Regions from separate parts of the Pseudomonas sp. LBUM1670 genome, predicted to be linked through region 2. Evidence: predicted binding sites of a transcription regulator. Region 2 holds the regulator's gene; the other holds the start of a gene.
What was found. The regulator sigma-54, encoded in region 2, starts transcription at its own class of promoters, with help from an activator protein. The targets are predictions, from matches to a motif close to ANTGGCATNNANNTTGCTNT.
Positions count from the first base shown of each region.

Region 1: a site for sigma-54 is predicted at 3,216-3,235, ahead of glnA (glutamate--ammonia ligase). Genes of this name have one in related genera too.

Region 1 covers NZ_CP166783.1:347,181-354,758, reverse strand. Annotated here, with positions in the region: gene typA (translational GTPase TypA) at 1-1,407, opposite strand, end outside; gene thiI (tRNA uracil 4-sulfurtransferase ThiI) at 1,547-3,001, opposite strand; gene glnA (glutamate--ammonia ligase) at 3,330-4,736, shown strand; gene ACA073_RS01715 (DUF4124 domain-containing protein) at 5,034-5,543, shown strand; gene ACA073_RS01710 (DUF4124 domain-containing protein) at 5,540-6,160, shown strand; gene glnL (nitrogen regulation protein NR(II)) at 6,392-7,477, shown strand; gene ntrC (nitrogen regulation protein NR(I)) at 7,474-7,578, shown strand, end outside.
Region 2 covers NZ_CP166783.1:938,904-946,481, forward strand. Annotated here, with positions in the region: gene yjgA (ribosome biogenesis factor YjgA) at 1-90, opposite strand, end outside; gene pmbA (metalloprotease PmbA) at 199-1,545, shown strand; gene ACA073_RS04200 (HPr family phosphocarrier protein) at 1,820-2,092, opposite strand; gene rapZ (RNase adapter RapZ) at 2,108-2,965, opposite strand; gene ptsN (PTS IIA-like nitrogen regulatory protein PtsN) at 2,968-3,432, opposite strand; gene hpf (ribosome hibernation-promoting factor, HPF/YfiA family) at 3,445-3,753, opposite strand; gene ACA073_RS04220 (RNA polymerase factor sigma-54) at 3,828-5,321, opposite strand; gene lptB (LPS export ABC transporter ATP-binding protein) at 5,506-6,231, opposite strand; gene lptA (lipopolysaccharide transport periplasmic protein LptA) at 6,231-6,779, opposite strand; gene lptC (LPS export ABC transporter periplasmic protein LptC) at 6,766-7,338, opposite strand; gene ACA073_RS04240 (KdsC family phosphatase) at 7,346-7,578, opposite strand, start outside.

The DNA.
Region 1 (7,578 bases), 590 kb from region 2:
GAAGATCGAGGTCAGGATGCCTGCACCGGAGGTCAGGGTCAGGAACTCGTTACGGAAACCGATCAGGCCACGAGCCGGGATGTTGTACTCAAGGCGCACACGGCCCTTGCCATCCGGAACCATGTTGGTCAGGTCGCCTTTACGGATACCGATCTGTTCCATGATCGAACCTTGCGATTCTTCCGGCAGGTCGATGGTCACGTTTTCGTACGGTTCGTGCTTCACGCCGTCAACCATGCGGATGATCACTTCCGGACGACCAACACCCATTTCGAAGCCTTCGCGACGCATGGTTTCGATCAGTACCGAGAGGTGCAGCTCACCACGACCGGAGACTTTGAACTTGTCGGCCGAGTCGCCTTCTTCAACGCGCAGAGCAACGTTGTACAGCAGCTCTTTGTCCAGACGTTCCTTGATGTTACGGCTGGTGACGAACTTGCCTTCTTTACCGCAGAAAGGCGAGTCGTTTACCTGGAAGGTCATGGAAACGGTTGGTTCGTCAACGGTCAGCGGCTTCATCGCTTCGACGTTCAGTGGGTCGCACAGAGTGTCGGAGATGAACAGCTGGTCGAAGCCGCTGATGCAGACGATGTCGCCGGCAGCTGCTTCTTCAACGTCGATACGGTGCAGACCGTGGTGACCCATCAGCTTCAGGATACGACCGTTACGCTTCTTGCCGTCGGCGTCGATAGCGACAACCGGAGTGTTCGGCTTGATGCGACCACGAGCGATACGGCCAACGCCGATAACACCCAGGAAGCTGTTGTAGTCCAGAGCGGAGATTTGCATCTGGAACGGACCGTCACGGTCGACTTTCGGCGCAGGTACGTTGTCGACGATCGACTGGTACAGCGGGGTCATGTCTTCAGCCATCTCGGTGTGGTCCAGACCGGCAATACCGTTCAGGGCCGAGGCGTAGACGACTTTGAAGTCCAGCTGTTCTTCGGTGGCACCCAGGTTGTCGAACAGGTCGAAGATCTGGTCCAGAACCCAGTCCGGACGCGCGCCTGGACGGTCAACCTTGTTGATGACCACGATCGGACGCAGGCCGGCTTCGAAAGCCTTCTTGGTCACGAAACGGGTTTGCGGCATAGGGCCGTCTTGAGCGTCAACCAGCAGCAGAACGGAGTCAACCATCGACATTACGCGTTCAACTTCGCCGCCGAAGTCGGCGTGGCCCGGGGTGTCCACGATGTTGATGTGGAAGCCGTTCCAGTTGATGGCGGTGTTTTTCGCCAGAATGGTAATACCGCGCTCTTTCTCCTGGTCGTTGGAGTCCATCACGCGCTCGTCGTTGAGCTCGTTGCGCTCCAGAGTGCCGGATTGACGCAAGAGTTTGTCTACCAGGGTGGTTTTACCATGGTCAACGTGAGCAATGATGGCGATGTTGCGTAGATTTTCGATCACTTGTGTATCTCGATCAGAGGATTCGGTGTGCTGACAAGTCTTGGCAGCGATTAACAGTAGAGTCAGGCCTTGCCGTTACAGCTTGACGGCAGAGTCGGGGGGCCGATGACGCAGGCCACAGGCAAACAGCCCCGGGCTCTTAGCTCGGTCGATAAACGCGCACATTGGCATGCCCCTCACTGAGCAAATGGTGGGCATGCAGGCGACTCATCACGCCTTTGTCGCAATACAGCAGGTACTGGCGAGTAGGGTCCAGTTCCTTGAAACGAGCGTTCAATGCATAAAACGGCATCGTCTGTACCTCAATGCCACCGAGTTCCAGCGGCTCGTCTTCAGCGACATCCGGGTGACGGATGTCGATGATGATCTGGCCCGCCAGTGCTTCGCTGACTTCTTCGATCTGCAGGTCCTGGCCCAATTCGTCGATCACGCGATCGATCGGCACCAGTTTGGCGTTCTCGAGCGCACGCTCAAGGACCGCCATGTCGAATTCTTTCTCTTCATGCTCAACGCGTGGACGCTTGGCATGGGTCTTGGGGTTCACCGAGATGACCCCGCAATACTCCGGCATGTGCTTGGCGAAGTCGGCAGTGCCGATTTCGTTGGCCAGGTCGATGATGTCCTGCTTGTGACTGGCGATCAGCGGACGCAAGACCAGCTTGTCGGTCACGCAGTCGATCACGGACAGGTTCGGCAACGTCTGGCTCGACACCTGGGAAATCGCTTCACCGGTGACCAGCGCTTCGATGTCCAGCCGATCGGCAATACGGGAAGCAGCGCGCAACATCATACGCTTCAAAACTACACCCATATGACTGTTATCGACTTTCCCGAGAATTTCTCCCAGTACTTCCTCGAACGGCACACTGACAAATAACACGCGTTGGGAGCTGCCGTACTTCTTCCAGATGAAGTGCGCAACCTCCATGACGCCCAGTTCATGGGCCCGCCCGCCCAGATTGAAGAAGCAGAAATGGCTCATCAGGCCGCGGCGCATGATCTGGTAGGCAGCAACCGTGGAATCGAAGCCGCCGGACATCAGCACAAGCGTCTGTTCCAGGGCACCCAGCGGATAACCACCGATGCTGTTGTGCTGGTTGTGGATCACGAACAACCGTTTGTCGCGAATTTCGATGCGGACTTCGATTTCCGGCTCTTTCAGCGAGATTCCGGCAGCGCCGCACTGACGACGCAGTTGGCTGCCGACGTATTTCTCGACATCCATCGAACTGAATTCATGCTTGCCGGCGCGTTTGCAGCGCACCGAAAAAATCTTCCCGGTCAACGAATCGCCGAAGTGCAGCTTGCACTTGGCAACGATGTCATCGAAGTCGCCCAACGGGTACTCGTCGACCTGCAGGAAATGCGCGATGCCCGGCATGCAGCTCAGGCGCTCGGTCATCTCCTTCAGTACTCTGGGCTCGCTGACGCGGGTTTCAAGCTCGAGATTGTCCCACACACCGTTCACCACCACGGCCGGGTCCAGGTCGCGGAGCACGGTGCGGATGTTTTTGGCCAACTGGCGGATGAAACGCATCCGTACCGGGCGGCTCTTGATGGTGATCTCGGGGAAGACTTTTACGATTAGTTTCATGAAAACAGCGCGCGCTGGGCCAGCCGAAAAAGGGGGGCGCGGATTATAGCGGAAATTGCTCAAGGTTTGACCAGTTAATGTGTAGAAGGTTTTCGGCGCACCAAAACGGGTCATTTGCGGATTTTAACGCTACATTGTGGGGCGAGATTTTTCACCTAAAGGCGCTTCGTGCCTTTATAAGCGTGCTTTTGGGGCAATAAACCCATGGTGGGGCACTGGCATGCAATTTGCTCCCTTGTGAGGCAGGTTGCCTTGGCAGAGTATTCGCGCCGGCATCACAAACATTTAAGGGCATCCACTACCAGCCCTAATCCACCCGGAGGACACTATGTCGAAGTCGGTTCAACTCATCAAAGATCATGACGTCAAGTGGATTGATCTGCGCTTCACGGACACTAAAGGCACTCAGCACCACGTGACCATGCCGGCTCGCGACGCGCTGGATGAAGCTTTCTTCGAAGAAGGCAAAATGTTCGACGGTTCCTCCATCGCTGGCTGGAAAGGCATCGAAGCCTCCGACATGATCCTGATGCCGGACGACAGCACTGCCGTCCTCGACCCGTTCACTGAAGAGCCAACCCTGATCCTGGTTTGCGACGTGATCGAACCTTCGACCATGCAAGGCTACGATCGCGATCCACGTGCAATCGCCAAGCGTGCCGAGGAATACCTGAAGTCGACCGGTATCGGTGACACCGTATTTGTTGGCCCGGAGCCAGAATTCTTCATCTTCGACGAAGTGAAGTTCAAGTCCGACATCTCCGGCTCCATGTTCAAGATCTACTCCGAACAAGGTTCGTGGATGTCCGACCAGGACGTGGAAGGCGGCAACAAAGGCCACCGTCCGGGCGTCAAAGGCGGCTACTTCCCGGTTCCACCGTTCGACCACGACCACGAAATCCGTACCTCCATGTGCAACGCCATGGAAGAAATGGGCCTGACCATCGAAGTTCACCACCACGAAGTGGCAACTGCTGGCCAGAACGAAATCGGCGTCAAGTTCAACACCCTGGTGGCCAAGGCTGACGAAGTTCAGACCCTGAAGTACTGCGTACACAACGTTGCCGACGCATACGGCCGCACCGCGACCTTCATGCCTAAGCCTCTGTACGGCGACAACGGTTCGGGTATGCACGTTCACCTGTCCATCGCCAAAGACGGCAAGAACACCTTCGCTGGCGAAGGCTATGCCGGCCTGTCCGACACCGCTCTGTACTTCATCGGCGGCATCATCAAGCACGGCAAGGCCCTGAACGGCTTCACCAACCCGTCGACCAACTCCTACAAGCGTCTGGTCCCGGGCTTCGAAGCTCCAGTAATGCTGGCCTACTCGGCTCGCAACCGTTCCGCTTCGATCCGTATTCCTTACGTGTCCAGCCCTCGCGCTCGCCGTATCGAAGCCCGCTTCCCGGATCCGGCAGCCAACCCGTACCTGGGCTTCGCTGCACTGTTGATGGCTGGCCTGGACGGCATCCAGAACAAGATCCACCCAGGCGACGCTGCTGACAAAAACCTGTACGACTTGCCGCCTGAAGAGGCGAAAGAGATCCCACAAGTTTGCGGCAGCCTGAAAGAAGCCCTGGAAGAGCTGGACAAAGGTCGCGCGTTCCTGACCAAAGGCGGCGTGTTCTCCGATGACTTCATCGACGCTTACATCGCTCTGAAAAGCGAAGAAGAAATCAAGGTTCGCACCTTCGTACACCCACTGGAATACGAGCTGTACTACAGCTGCTGATCCGGTAGCGCCTGCGCAAGCGGCGTGACAAAAAGAGGCCTCCTTCGGGAGGCCTTTTTTGTGCCCGGGATTCAGCGGCTGGCGATGGACCTGTGGGAGCGGGCTTGCTCGCGAAGGCGATGTGTCATTCAGCAATAATGTTGACTGACACACCGCCTTCGCGAGCAAGCCCGCTCCCACAGGGGTTTTGTGGTGTTTGGGAGAAATCGGGAAATCATTCCCAAATGTTTACAACCTGGGCCAACCGCCGCCACTGACCTATGCTGCATTCCAACGCTTTCGTTTCTGGTCGATTTTATGGGTCGTGGTTTTCCATTGCTGTTGCTGCTGATCGCCCTGCCCGCCGCAGCGCAGATCTATAAGTACACCGACGCCGCCGGCAACACCGCCTACAGCAATCAGCCGCCCGACGGCGTGAAGGCGCAGCCGGTCGAGTTAGCGCCGCTCAATAGCGTCGAGCGCCAGGCACCTCCTGCCCCACCTGCCGAAGCCACCCGTCGCGAACAGTCGCGCAGCGCCTACGAGGTGCTGGAGCTGACCAACTTGCCCACCACCGAGGCGCTGCGGGCCAACAACGGCACCTTCACCGTGAACGTGCTGATCAAACCCCGGCTGCGAGGTCCACATTTATTCAGGTTGTTGCTGGACGATCAGCCTTACGGCCAGCCGAGCAACGTGCCGATCCTGCAACTGGTGAACATTGATCGCGGCACCCACAGCCTCGCGGTCCAGGTGATCGATGGGCAAGACATCGTCCAGCAGAGCCCGTCCGTGACCTTCACCCTCCAGCGGGTGCACAAGCAGTGAGGTTGTGGCTGCTGATCGCCTGCCTGTTCGTGCTGCCGGTGTCGGCCGAAGTCTTCACCTACATCGACGCCCAAGGCAATCGGGTCTTCACCGACCAGCCCGGTTCCGGCAACGCCAAGCGCGTGCCGCTGGCGACGAGTAACCGCATGTCCGCCAACCCGACCGGCGCAGCGCCGGTGATCGCCGAGAAAAAAACCGAAACCAAACCCCTGTTCCGCTACGACATGCTCAGAGTGCTGGTGCCCGAGCCCGACGCCACGGTCCGCAGCAGCGCCGGCGAGCTGATCGTCAGTATCACCAGCGAACCCGGCCTTCAGCGAGGTCATCGCTACCGTTTGTTGCTGGACGGGCAGCCCACCGCTGAACCCGGTCCGAGCCCGGTGTTCGCTTTGAGCAACATTGACCGCGGCAGCCACAATTTGTCCGTCGAAATTCTCGATGAGCAAGGTCGCACCGTTGAACGCACGGCCAATCAACCCTTCCACATGCTGCGCATCTCCCTCGCGCAGAAACGCCAGGTGAAACCCTGCACCCTCGCCGACTACGGCCAGCGGCCGGAATGCCCGCTCAAAGACAAACCTGAAGAAGAAAAAAACCTCTTCCTGCGCTTCTTCTAACCTCGCCCAGCTTTGCGCACTATATTGGTGCGATAGGTTGCACCGCCCCCACATACCACCCCATTTTGGTTCGAAAGTACCCGTAAAAGCTGGCAGAACGCCACGCAACCGAGCGTCAAACGCCCGTTTCAGGCCTTTAACGCTTCTTTTCGGAGCCTTGGTTTGGTTTTTGCATTTTCCCCCGCATCAGCGCTTTATTCATGCGCGCGCCCTGCTCCAAAAGAGGTCCCGATGACCATTAGCGACGCACTGCATCGATTGCTGCTCGACAACCTGACCACCGCCACCATCCTGCTCGATGCCGAACTGCGCCTCGAGTACATGAACCCGGCGGCAGAGATGCTGCTGGCCATCAGTGGCCAGCGCAGCCATGGGCAGTTCATCAGCGAGTTGTTCACCGAATCCTCCGAAGCGCTGAATTCCCTGCGTCAGGCGGTCGAGCAGGCGCATCCGTTCACCAAGCGCGAAGCGATGCTCACCGCCCTGACCGGCCAGACGCTGACCGTCGACTACGCGGTAACACCGATCCTGGCCAACGGCGCCACCCTGCTGCTGCTGGAAGTCCACCCGCGTGACCGCTTGCTGCGGATCACCAAGGAAGAGGCACAGCTGTCGAAGCAGGAAACCAGCAAGATGCTGGTGCGCGGCCTCGCTCACGAGATCAAGAATCCGCTGGGCGGGATTCGCGGCGCGGCCCAGTTGCTCGCCCGCGAACTGCCGGAAGAGAGCCTGCGCGATTACACCAACGTCATCATTGAAGAAGCCGACCGCCTGCGAAACCTGGTGGACCGCATGCTCGGCTCCAACAAACTGCCGTCGCTGGCCATGTGCAACGTCCACGAAGTGCTGGAGCGCGTCGCTCATCTGGTGGAAGCCGAAAGCCAAGGCTGCATTACGTTGGTGCGCGATTACGACCCGAGCATTCCCGACGTGTTGATCGACCGCGAACAAATGATTCAAGCGGTCCTGAACATCGTGCGCAACGCGATGCAGGCCATCAGCAGCCAGAACGAACTGCGCCTGGGCCGTATCAGCCTGCGCACCCGCGCCATGCGCCAATTCACCATCGGCCACGTGCGCCATCGCCTGGTGACCAAGATCGACATCATCGACAACGGTCCCGGCATTCCTGCGGATCTTCAGGAAACCATCTTCTTTCCCATGGTCAGCGGTCGTCCGGACGGTACCGGACTCGGCCTGGCCATTACCCAGAACATTATCAGCCAGCACCAGGGCCTGATCGAATGTGACAGCCATCCAGGCCACACCACTTTCTCGATCTTTCTGCCACTGGAACAAGGAGCCACATCGACATGAGCCGTAGTGAAACCGTGTGGATCGTCGATGACGACCGTTCTATCCGTTGGGTCCTGGAAAAAGCCTTGCAGCAAGAAGGCATGACCACGCAAAGCTTCGAC
Region 2 (7,578 bases):
GCCGAGGTCAACCAGAGCATGCAGCTCGCGTTTAACCTGGGATTTGCTTTTTTCTCCCGTATCGAGGGAGTCGTCGTAAGAATCAACCATGGTGGCCGTCCGCAAAGAAACGCCGCCATGATAACCAGTCGGGGGCCGCTTGTCCGGCCCGGTCGCTCGAAGGCCTTTACCGAAAGCAGAATTTGAGTGGAGAACAGCATGAGTGCAGTTGAAAGCGTCGGCCCACAAGCGTTGCCGGCACTGCAAGAACAAGTCGAGCAGATCATCGCTGAAGCCAAGCGTCAGGGGGCCAGTGCCTGTGAAGTGGCGGTGTCCCTGGAGCAGGGCCTGTCCACATCGGTGCGTCAGCGCGAAGTCGAAACCGTCGAATTCAACCGCGATCAGGGTTTCGGCATCACTCTGTACGTTGGCCAGCGCAAGGGCTCGGCCAGCACCTCGGCCAGCGGCCCTGAAGCGATTCGTGAAACTGTCGCTGCGGCACTGGCCATCGCTAAACACACCTCCGAAGACGAAGCCGCAGGCCTGGCCGATGCTGCGCTGATGGCCAAGGATCTGCAGGATTTCGACCTGTTCCACGAATGGGACATCACGCCGGAGCAAGCTATCGAGATGGCCTTGAGCTGTGAGGCGGCCGCGTTTGCCACCGACAGCCGGATCAAGAACGCCGATGGCACAACACTCAGCACCCACCAGGGCTGCCGCGTTTACGGCAACAGCCACGGTTTTATTGGCGGTTACTCCTCGACTCGTCACAGCTTGAGCTGCGTGATGATCGCCGAGGCCGACGGCCAGATGCAGCGCGATTACTGGTACGACGTGAACCGGCAGGGCAATTTGCTGACTGATCCGGTGACCATTGGCCAGCGTGCCGCGCAGCGTGCAGCGAGCCGTCTGGGCGCACGTCCGGTGCCGACCTGTGAAGTGCCGGTATTGTTTTCCGCTGAACTGGCCGGTGGCTTGTTCGGCAGTTTCCTTTCGGCGATTTCCGGCGGCAGTCTGTATCGCAAATCGTCGTTCCTGGAAGGCACCCTTGGGCAGAAGTTGTTCCCGGAATGGTTGACCATCGATGAGCGTCCGCACTTGATGCGTGCCATGGGCAGTTCGGCGTTCGATGGTGATGGCCTCGCGACCTACGCCAAACCGTTCGTCGAAAAAGGCGAATTGGTCTCGTACATTCTTGGCACGTACTCCGGCCGTAAACTCGGCATGCCGAGCACCGCCAATGCCGGCGGCGTGCACAACTTGTTCGTTACCCATGGCGAGGAAGATCAAGCCGCTTTGCTGCGCCGCATGGGCCGGGGCTTGCTGGTCACCGAGCTGATGGGCCAGGGCCTGAACATGGTCACCGGCGATTACTCTCGCGGTGCGGCGGGTTATTGGGTCGAGAACGGCGAGATTCAGTTCGCGGTCCAGGAAGTCACCATCGCCGGCAACATGCGCGACATGTTCAAGCAGATCGTTGCGGTGGGTAATGACCTGGAATTGCGCAGCAACATTCGCACCGGCTCGGTGTTGATCGAGCGGATGACGGTGGCGGGTAGCTAAACCCCGGCCGTTACACAAAAAGGCGCGCCACCCATTGGGTGGCGCGCCTTTTTTTATGCGCGTTGCACAGAGCCAATGTGGGAGCGGGCTTGCTCGCGAAGGCGGCGTGTCAGTCAACGGAGATGTTGAATGTGATGGCCTCTTCGCGAGCAAGTCCGCTCCCACAGGAGGTGGGTGTGCACTTTATGGGGGGGGTTGGTACTCATTACCATGATCGGGTTTTGTTTGATGATGGTGATGGATACGGCGTTGGCCTGAAAAAAGATCGCAGCCTTTATTCGCCTTCGTCGAAGAAGTTGTTGATCAACGCCACCAGCGCGTCCATCGCTTCCTGTTCCTGCTCGCCTTCCGTACTCAGATGGATCTTGGTGCCCTTGCCGGCCGCGAGCATCATCATGGCCATGATGCTTTTACCGTCGACCATGGACTGAGGCGTGCGCCCGGCTCTGATCTGGCAGGGGAACTGACCGGCCACACCGACGAATTTTGCGGAAGCGCGGGCATGCAGGCCCAGCTTGTTGATGATTTCGATTTCCAGAGCAGGCATCGCGATGTGAATCCTTTAGCTGAGGTCGCGGTGGCGGACCTGGACGTTCTTCAGTGATTTTTGCAGGATCTGGCCCAGACGTTCGGTCAGGTAGACGGAGCGGTGATGCCCGCCGGTGCAGCCAATGGCAATGGTGACATAAGCACGGTTGCTGGCGGCAAAGCGGGGCAGCCATTTGAGCAGGTACGTGGAAATGTCCTGGAACATCTCTTCGACGTCCGGCTGGGCCGCCAGGTACTCGGCAACCGGTTGATCAAGCCCGGACTGATCGCGTAGCTCCGGCTTCCAATAGGGGTTCGGCAGGCAACGCACGTCGAACACCAGATCGGCGTCCACCGGCATGCCCCGCTTGAATCCGAAAGACTCCACCAGAAACGCGGTGCCCGGTTCCGGCTGGTTCAGCAGACGCAGCTTGATGGTATCGCGCAACTGATACAGGTTCAGATTGGTGGTGTTGACCTTGAGATCGGCGAGGTCGGCAATCGGCCCGAGCAGGTTGGTTTCGTCGTTGATCGCCTCGGCCAGCGAGCGATTGGCGCTGCTCAGCGGATGACGACGGCGGGTTTCCGAAAAACGCTTGAGCAAGGTTTCTTCATCGGCATCCAGGTACAGGACATCGCACTGGATATGCCGGCTGCGCACTTCTGCAAGCAGTTCCGGAAAACGGGTCAGGTGACTCGGCAAGTTGCGCGCGTCGATGGAGACGGCAACCAGCGGCTGCGCCAGCTCAGTGTGAATCAACGCACGTTCGGCCAGTTCCGGCAGCAACCCGGCGGGCAGGTTGTCGATGCAGTAATAGCCGTTGTCCTCGAGAACATCGAGCGCGGTACTTTTACCTGAGCCGGAACGGCCACTGACGATGATCAAGCGCATGATTAATGCCCGTTTTGCTCGTCCAGGACAACCTGATACAAGGCTTCATTGCTCGGGGCGCTACGCAGGCGATCACGGACTTCCTTGCGATCAAGCATGCTGGCGATCTGGCGGAGTAATTCAAGGTGCGCATCGGTAGCGGCTTCCGGGACCAGCAGAACGAAGAGCAGGTCAACCGGGGCACCGTCGATGGCGTCAAAATCGATGGGGGCATCCAGGTGCATCAAGGCACTGATGGGCGAGGTGCAACCTTTCAGCCGGCAGTGGGGGATAGCGATGCCGTTACCAAAACCGGTCGAGCCGAGTTTTTCACGGGCAATCAAAGCCTCGAAGACATCTTGCATCTCCAGAGCCGGCACTTCGCGGGCGATCAGATTGGCAATTTGCTCGAGGGCTTTCTTTTTGCTGCCGCCCGGCACGTTCACGAGGGAACGGCCGGGGGTCAGGATGCTTTCAAGTCGGATCATGGGTTGGGAGTGTTAACGACCGGTCGCGCCCTGGAGGAGGCTTTGGGTCTTTTCCTTATGCTTTTTGAGTTGTTTATCCAGCTTGTCGGTCAGCGCGTCGATCGCCGCGTACATATCGGTATGTTCCGCGTTTGCGACCACTTCATTGCCGGGAATATGCAGCGTGGCTTCGATTTTCTGCTTCAGCTTTTCGACCGTCATCGTGACCTGCACGTTGGTGATCTTGTCGAAATGCCTCTCCAATCGTTCGAGTTTTTCGCCGATGTAGGTGCGAAGAGGTTCGGTCACTTCCAGTTGGTGTCCACTGATGTTGACTTGCATACAGCTTCTCCTTCGTTGCCAGTGCATAAAGCGGTAGATCAGATGATCTACCACTGGAACGCTGTGGCGTGGCTCTACATCAACCGTTTGCGTTCGCTCGAAGGCGCGATCCCGAGGGATTCGCGGTACTTGGCGACGGTGCGGCGAGCCACCTGAATGCCTTGTGCCTCCAGTAAACCAGCGATCTTGCTGTCACTCAACGGCTTTTTCTGATTTTCCGCGGCAACCAGTTTTTTGATGATCGCGCGGATCGCCGTAGACGAGCATTCGCCGCCTTCGGAGGTGCTGACGTGGCTGGAGAAAAAGTATTTCAACTCATATATGCCGCGAGGGGTATGCATGAATTTTTGCGTGGTTACCCGGGAAATCGTTGATTCGTGCATGCCCACCGCTTCGGCGATGTCATGCAGGACCAGGGGTTTCATGGCTTCGTCGCCGTACTCCAGAAAACCGCGCTGATGCTCGACGATCTGGGTGGCAACTTTCATCAGGGTTTCGTTACGGCTTTGCAGGCTCTTGATGAACCAGCGGGCTTCTTGCAACTGATTGCGCATGAAGGTGTTGTCGGCGCTGGTGTCGGCGCGGCGCACGAAACCGGCATATTGGGCGTTGACCCGCAGCCGCGGTACCGATTCCTGATTCAGCTCTACCAGCCAGCGCTCGTTATCCTTGCGCACGATCACGTCGGGAACGACGTATTCGGCTTCACTGGACTCGATCTGCGAGCCCGGACGTGGGTTGAGGGTTTGTACCAGTTCAATGACCTGGCGCAGTTCATCTTCCTTGAGCTTCATCCGGCGCATCAGCTGGCTGTAGTCGCGGCTGCCGAGCAAGTCGATGTAATCGGTGACCAGGCGTTTGGCCTCGGCCAGCCAAGGTGTCTTGGCAGGGAGCTGACGCAATTGCAGCAGCAGGCATTCACCCAGGTTGCGGGCGCCGATGCCGGCCGGTTCGAATTGCTGGATGCGATGGAGGACGGCTTCGATCTCGTCCAGTTCGATGTCGAGTTCCGGATCGAAGGCTTCGAGGATTTCCTCAAGGGTTTCGTCCAGGTAGCCCTGATTGTTGATGCAGTCGATCAGGGTCACGGCGATCAGGCGATCGGTGTCGGACATCGGCGCCAGGTTCAGTTGCCACAACAGATGGCTTTGCAGGCTTTCGCCGGCCGATGTGCGGGTGGTGAAATCCCACTCGTCGTCATCGTTGCTCGGCAAGCTGCTGGCGCTGGTCTGGTAGACGTCTTCCCATGCGGTGTCGACGGGCAGTTCGTTGGGAATGCGCTCGTTCCAGTCGCCCTCATCGAGGTTGTCCACCGTCGGGGCGGTTTCCTGGTAGGAGGGTTCAGACACATCGGCATTGGGTTGCTGTTCGGCTTTGTCGGCCAAGGGGTCGGCGTTATCGAAGTCGTCGCCTTCTTCCTGGCGTTCGAGCATCGGATTGGACTCCAGGGCTTCCTGGATTTCCTGTTGCAGGTCCAGGGTCGACAATTGGAGCAGGCGGATGGCCTGTTGCAGCTGCGGTGTCATCGTCAGCTGCTGGCCCATTCTCAAGACTAGCGATGGTTTCATGGCAGGGGCTTAACACCTTATTCGCCGGCGCACGTGCGCCATCCACTACAGGGCGCCGGAGCGCCAAACATAAGCAAATTATATGCCTGAAACCACAACGTTTGCCTAGAGCGCCGTAACAATAAAAAACTGTTGATTTTTTATCGAGACTAGCACTCGGGCGACTTGCCAGACACCTCAGCGCTTACAGGCGGAACTCATGGCCCAGATAGACTTCTTTCACGAGGTCGTTGGCCAGGATGGTGGCCGAGTCACCTTCGGCGATCAGTTGACCATCGTTGACGATGTAGGCGGTTTCGCAGATATCCAGGGTTTCACGGACGTTGTGGTCAGTGATCAGCACGCCAATGCCCTTGGCTTTGAGGTGGTAGATGATCTGCTTGATGTCGCCCACCGAAATCGGGTCCACGCCGGCGAAAGGTTCGTCGAGGAGGATAAATTTCGGGTTGGTCGCCAGTGCCCGGGCGATTTCCACGCGGCGGCGTTCACCGCCGGACAGGCTCATGCCGAGGTTGTCGCGGATGTGGCTGATGTGGAATTCCTGCAGCAGGCTTTCCAGCTCTTTGCGACGATCGGCCTTGTCGAGTTCCTTGCGGGTCTCGAGGATCGCCATGATGTTGTCGGCGACCGAGAGTTTGCGAAAGATCGACGCTTCTTGCGGAAGATAGCCGATACCGGCCTTCGCACGACCGTGCATCGGCTGGTGGCTGACGTCCAGATCATCGATCAGGACGCGGCCCTGATCGGCCTGGACCAGGCCGACGATCATGTAGAAGCAGGTGGTCTTGCCGGCGCCGTTAGGACCAAGCAGGCCGACGATCTGACCGCTGTCGATGGACAAGCTGACGTCGCGCACGACCTGACGGCTCTTGTAGCTCTTGGCCAGATGCTGAGCTTTCAGAGTTGCCATTACTGGGCCTTTTGCTCGTCGGTTTTCTTTTTCGGCTGGATCACCATGTCGATGCGCGGACGCGACTCGGTAACCTTGGAGCCCGTTGCGCGACCGGCGCTGGCGAGCTTTTTGTTGGTGTCGTAGACGATCTTCTCGCCTTGGGTGACGTTACCGTCCTTATCGACAACTTTGGCGCGATCGATCAGCACGACGCGGTCTTGCGACGCGTGGTACTGGATGGTGACGCCCCAGCCCTGAACCGGCTTGGTGTCGCCCGCCGTTTGCAGTTGTTCGAAATAGGCGAGATTGCCCACCGAAGTCACCACGTCGATATCGCCGGTTTGAGTGCGGGTCATGGTCACAGTATTGCCGGTGACCTTCATCGAACCCTGGGTGATGATCACGTCACCTTTATAAGTGGCAATGCCATTCTTGTCGTCCAGTTGGGCGTCGTCGGCCTGGATGCGGATAGGCTGCTGTTGATCGTCCGGCAGAGCCCAGGCGCTCACGCTTCCCAGTGCTGCGCCCAGACCGAGCAAAATAGGGAGAGTTTTAACGAGCCTCATACTGTCCTCTTACGTTCGATAGCAGGTGTATCCTGCTTTCTTTCAAATACGCTTTCATTCCCTTGCCAGTCGATACACCGCCAGCGCCGTCGATTCTAACGGGTTGCTCGGTCTGCGCATATTGCTGTTGCGGGAACACGGTCATGCGGGTGGTGGTAATCAGGGTCTTGCGGTTTTTCTCGTCGAAACGGGTGATGCGCACCGAGTCGATCAGTTCGACCTGGGTGCCGTCCGGGTTGACTTCGCCGTGTTCGCTCTGAACGTGCCAGGGAAACTCGGTGCCGCGGAACAGATTCAGGTCCGGATTGGTCAGCAGCGTCACTTCGGTCGCTTTCAGGTGTTCGACCTTGTCGGACGTCATTTCGTACTGCAGCTTGCCGTCCGGCAGGTACTGAACGCTGTGGGCGTTGAGTGCGTAATAGTCGATCGCGTTTTCATCGACCTTTGCCACCGGCTGGTCGAGGAAGCGTTCCGGGCTGATGTTCCAGTAGCCGACCGCAGCAAAAATCGCTGTAATGCAGCCGAACATCAGGATGTTGCGAAATTTCTTGCTCAGCATAGTTGGCTCACAGGTACGCAGCGTTGGCCGCATCGAGGCGGCCCTGGGCGCGCAGGATCAATTCGCAGAATTCGCGGGCGGCACCCTCGCCACCACGGGCCTGGGTGATGCCATGGGCGTGTTCACGCACGAAGCTGGCGGCATTGGCCACTGCCATGCCCAGGCCGACGCGGCGGATCACCGGCAGGTCTGGCAGGTCGTCACCGAGGTAGGCGACTTGTTCGTAGCTTAGGTTGAGTT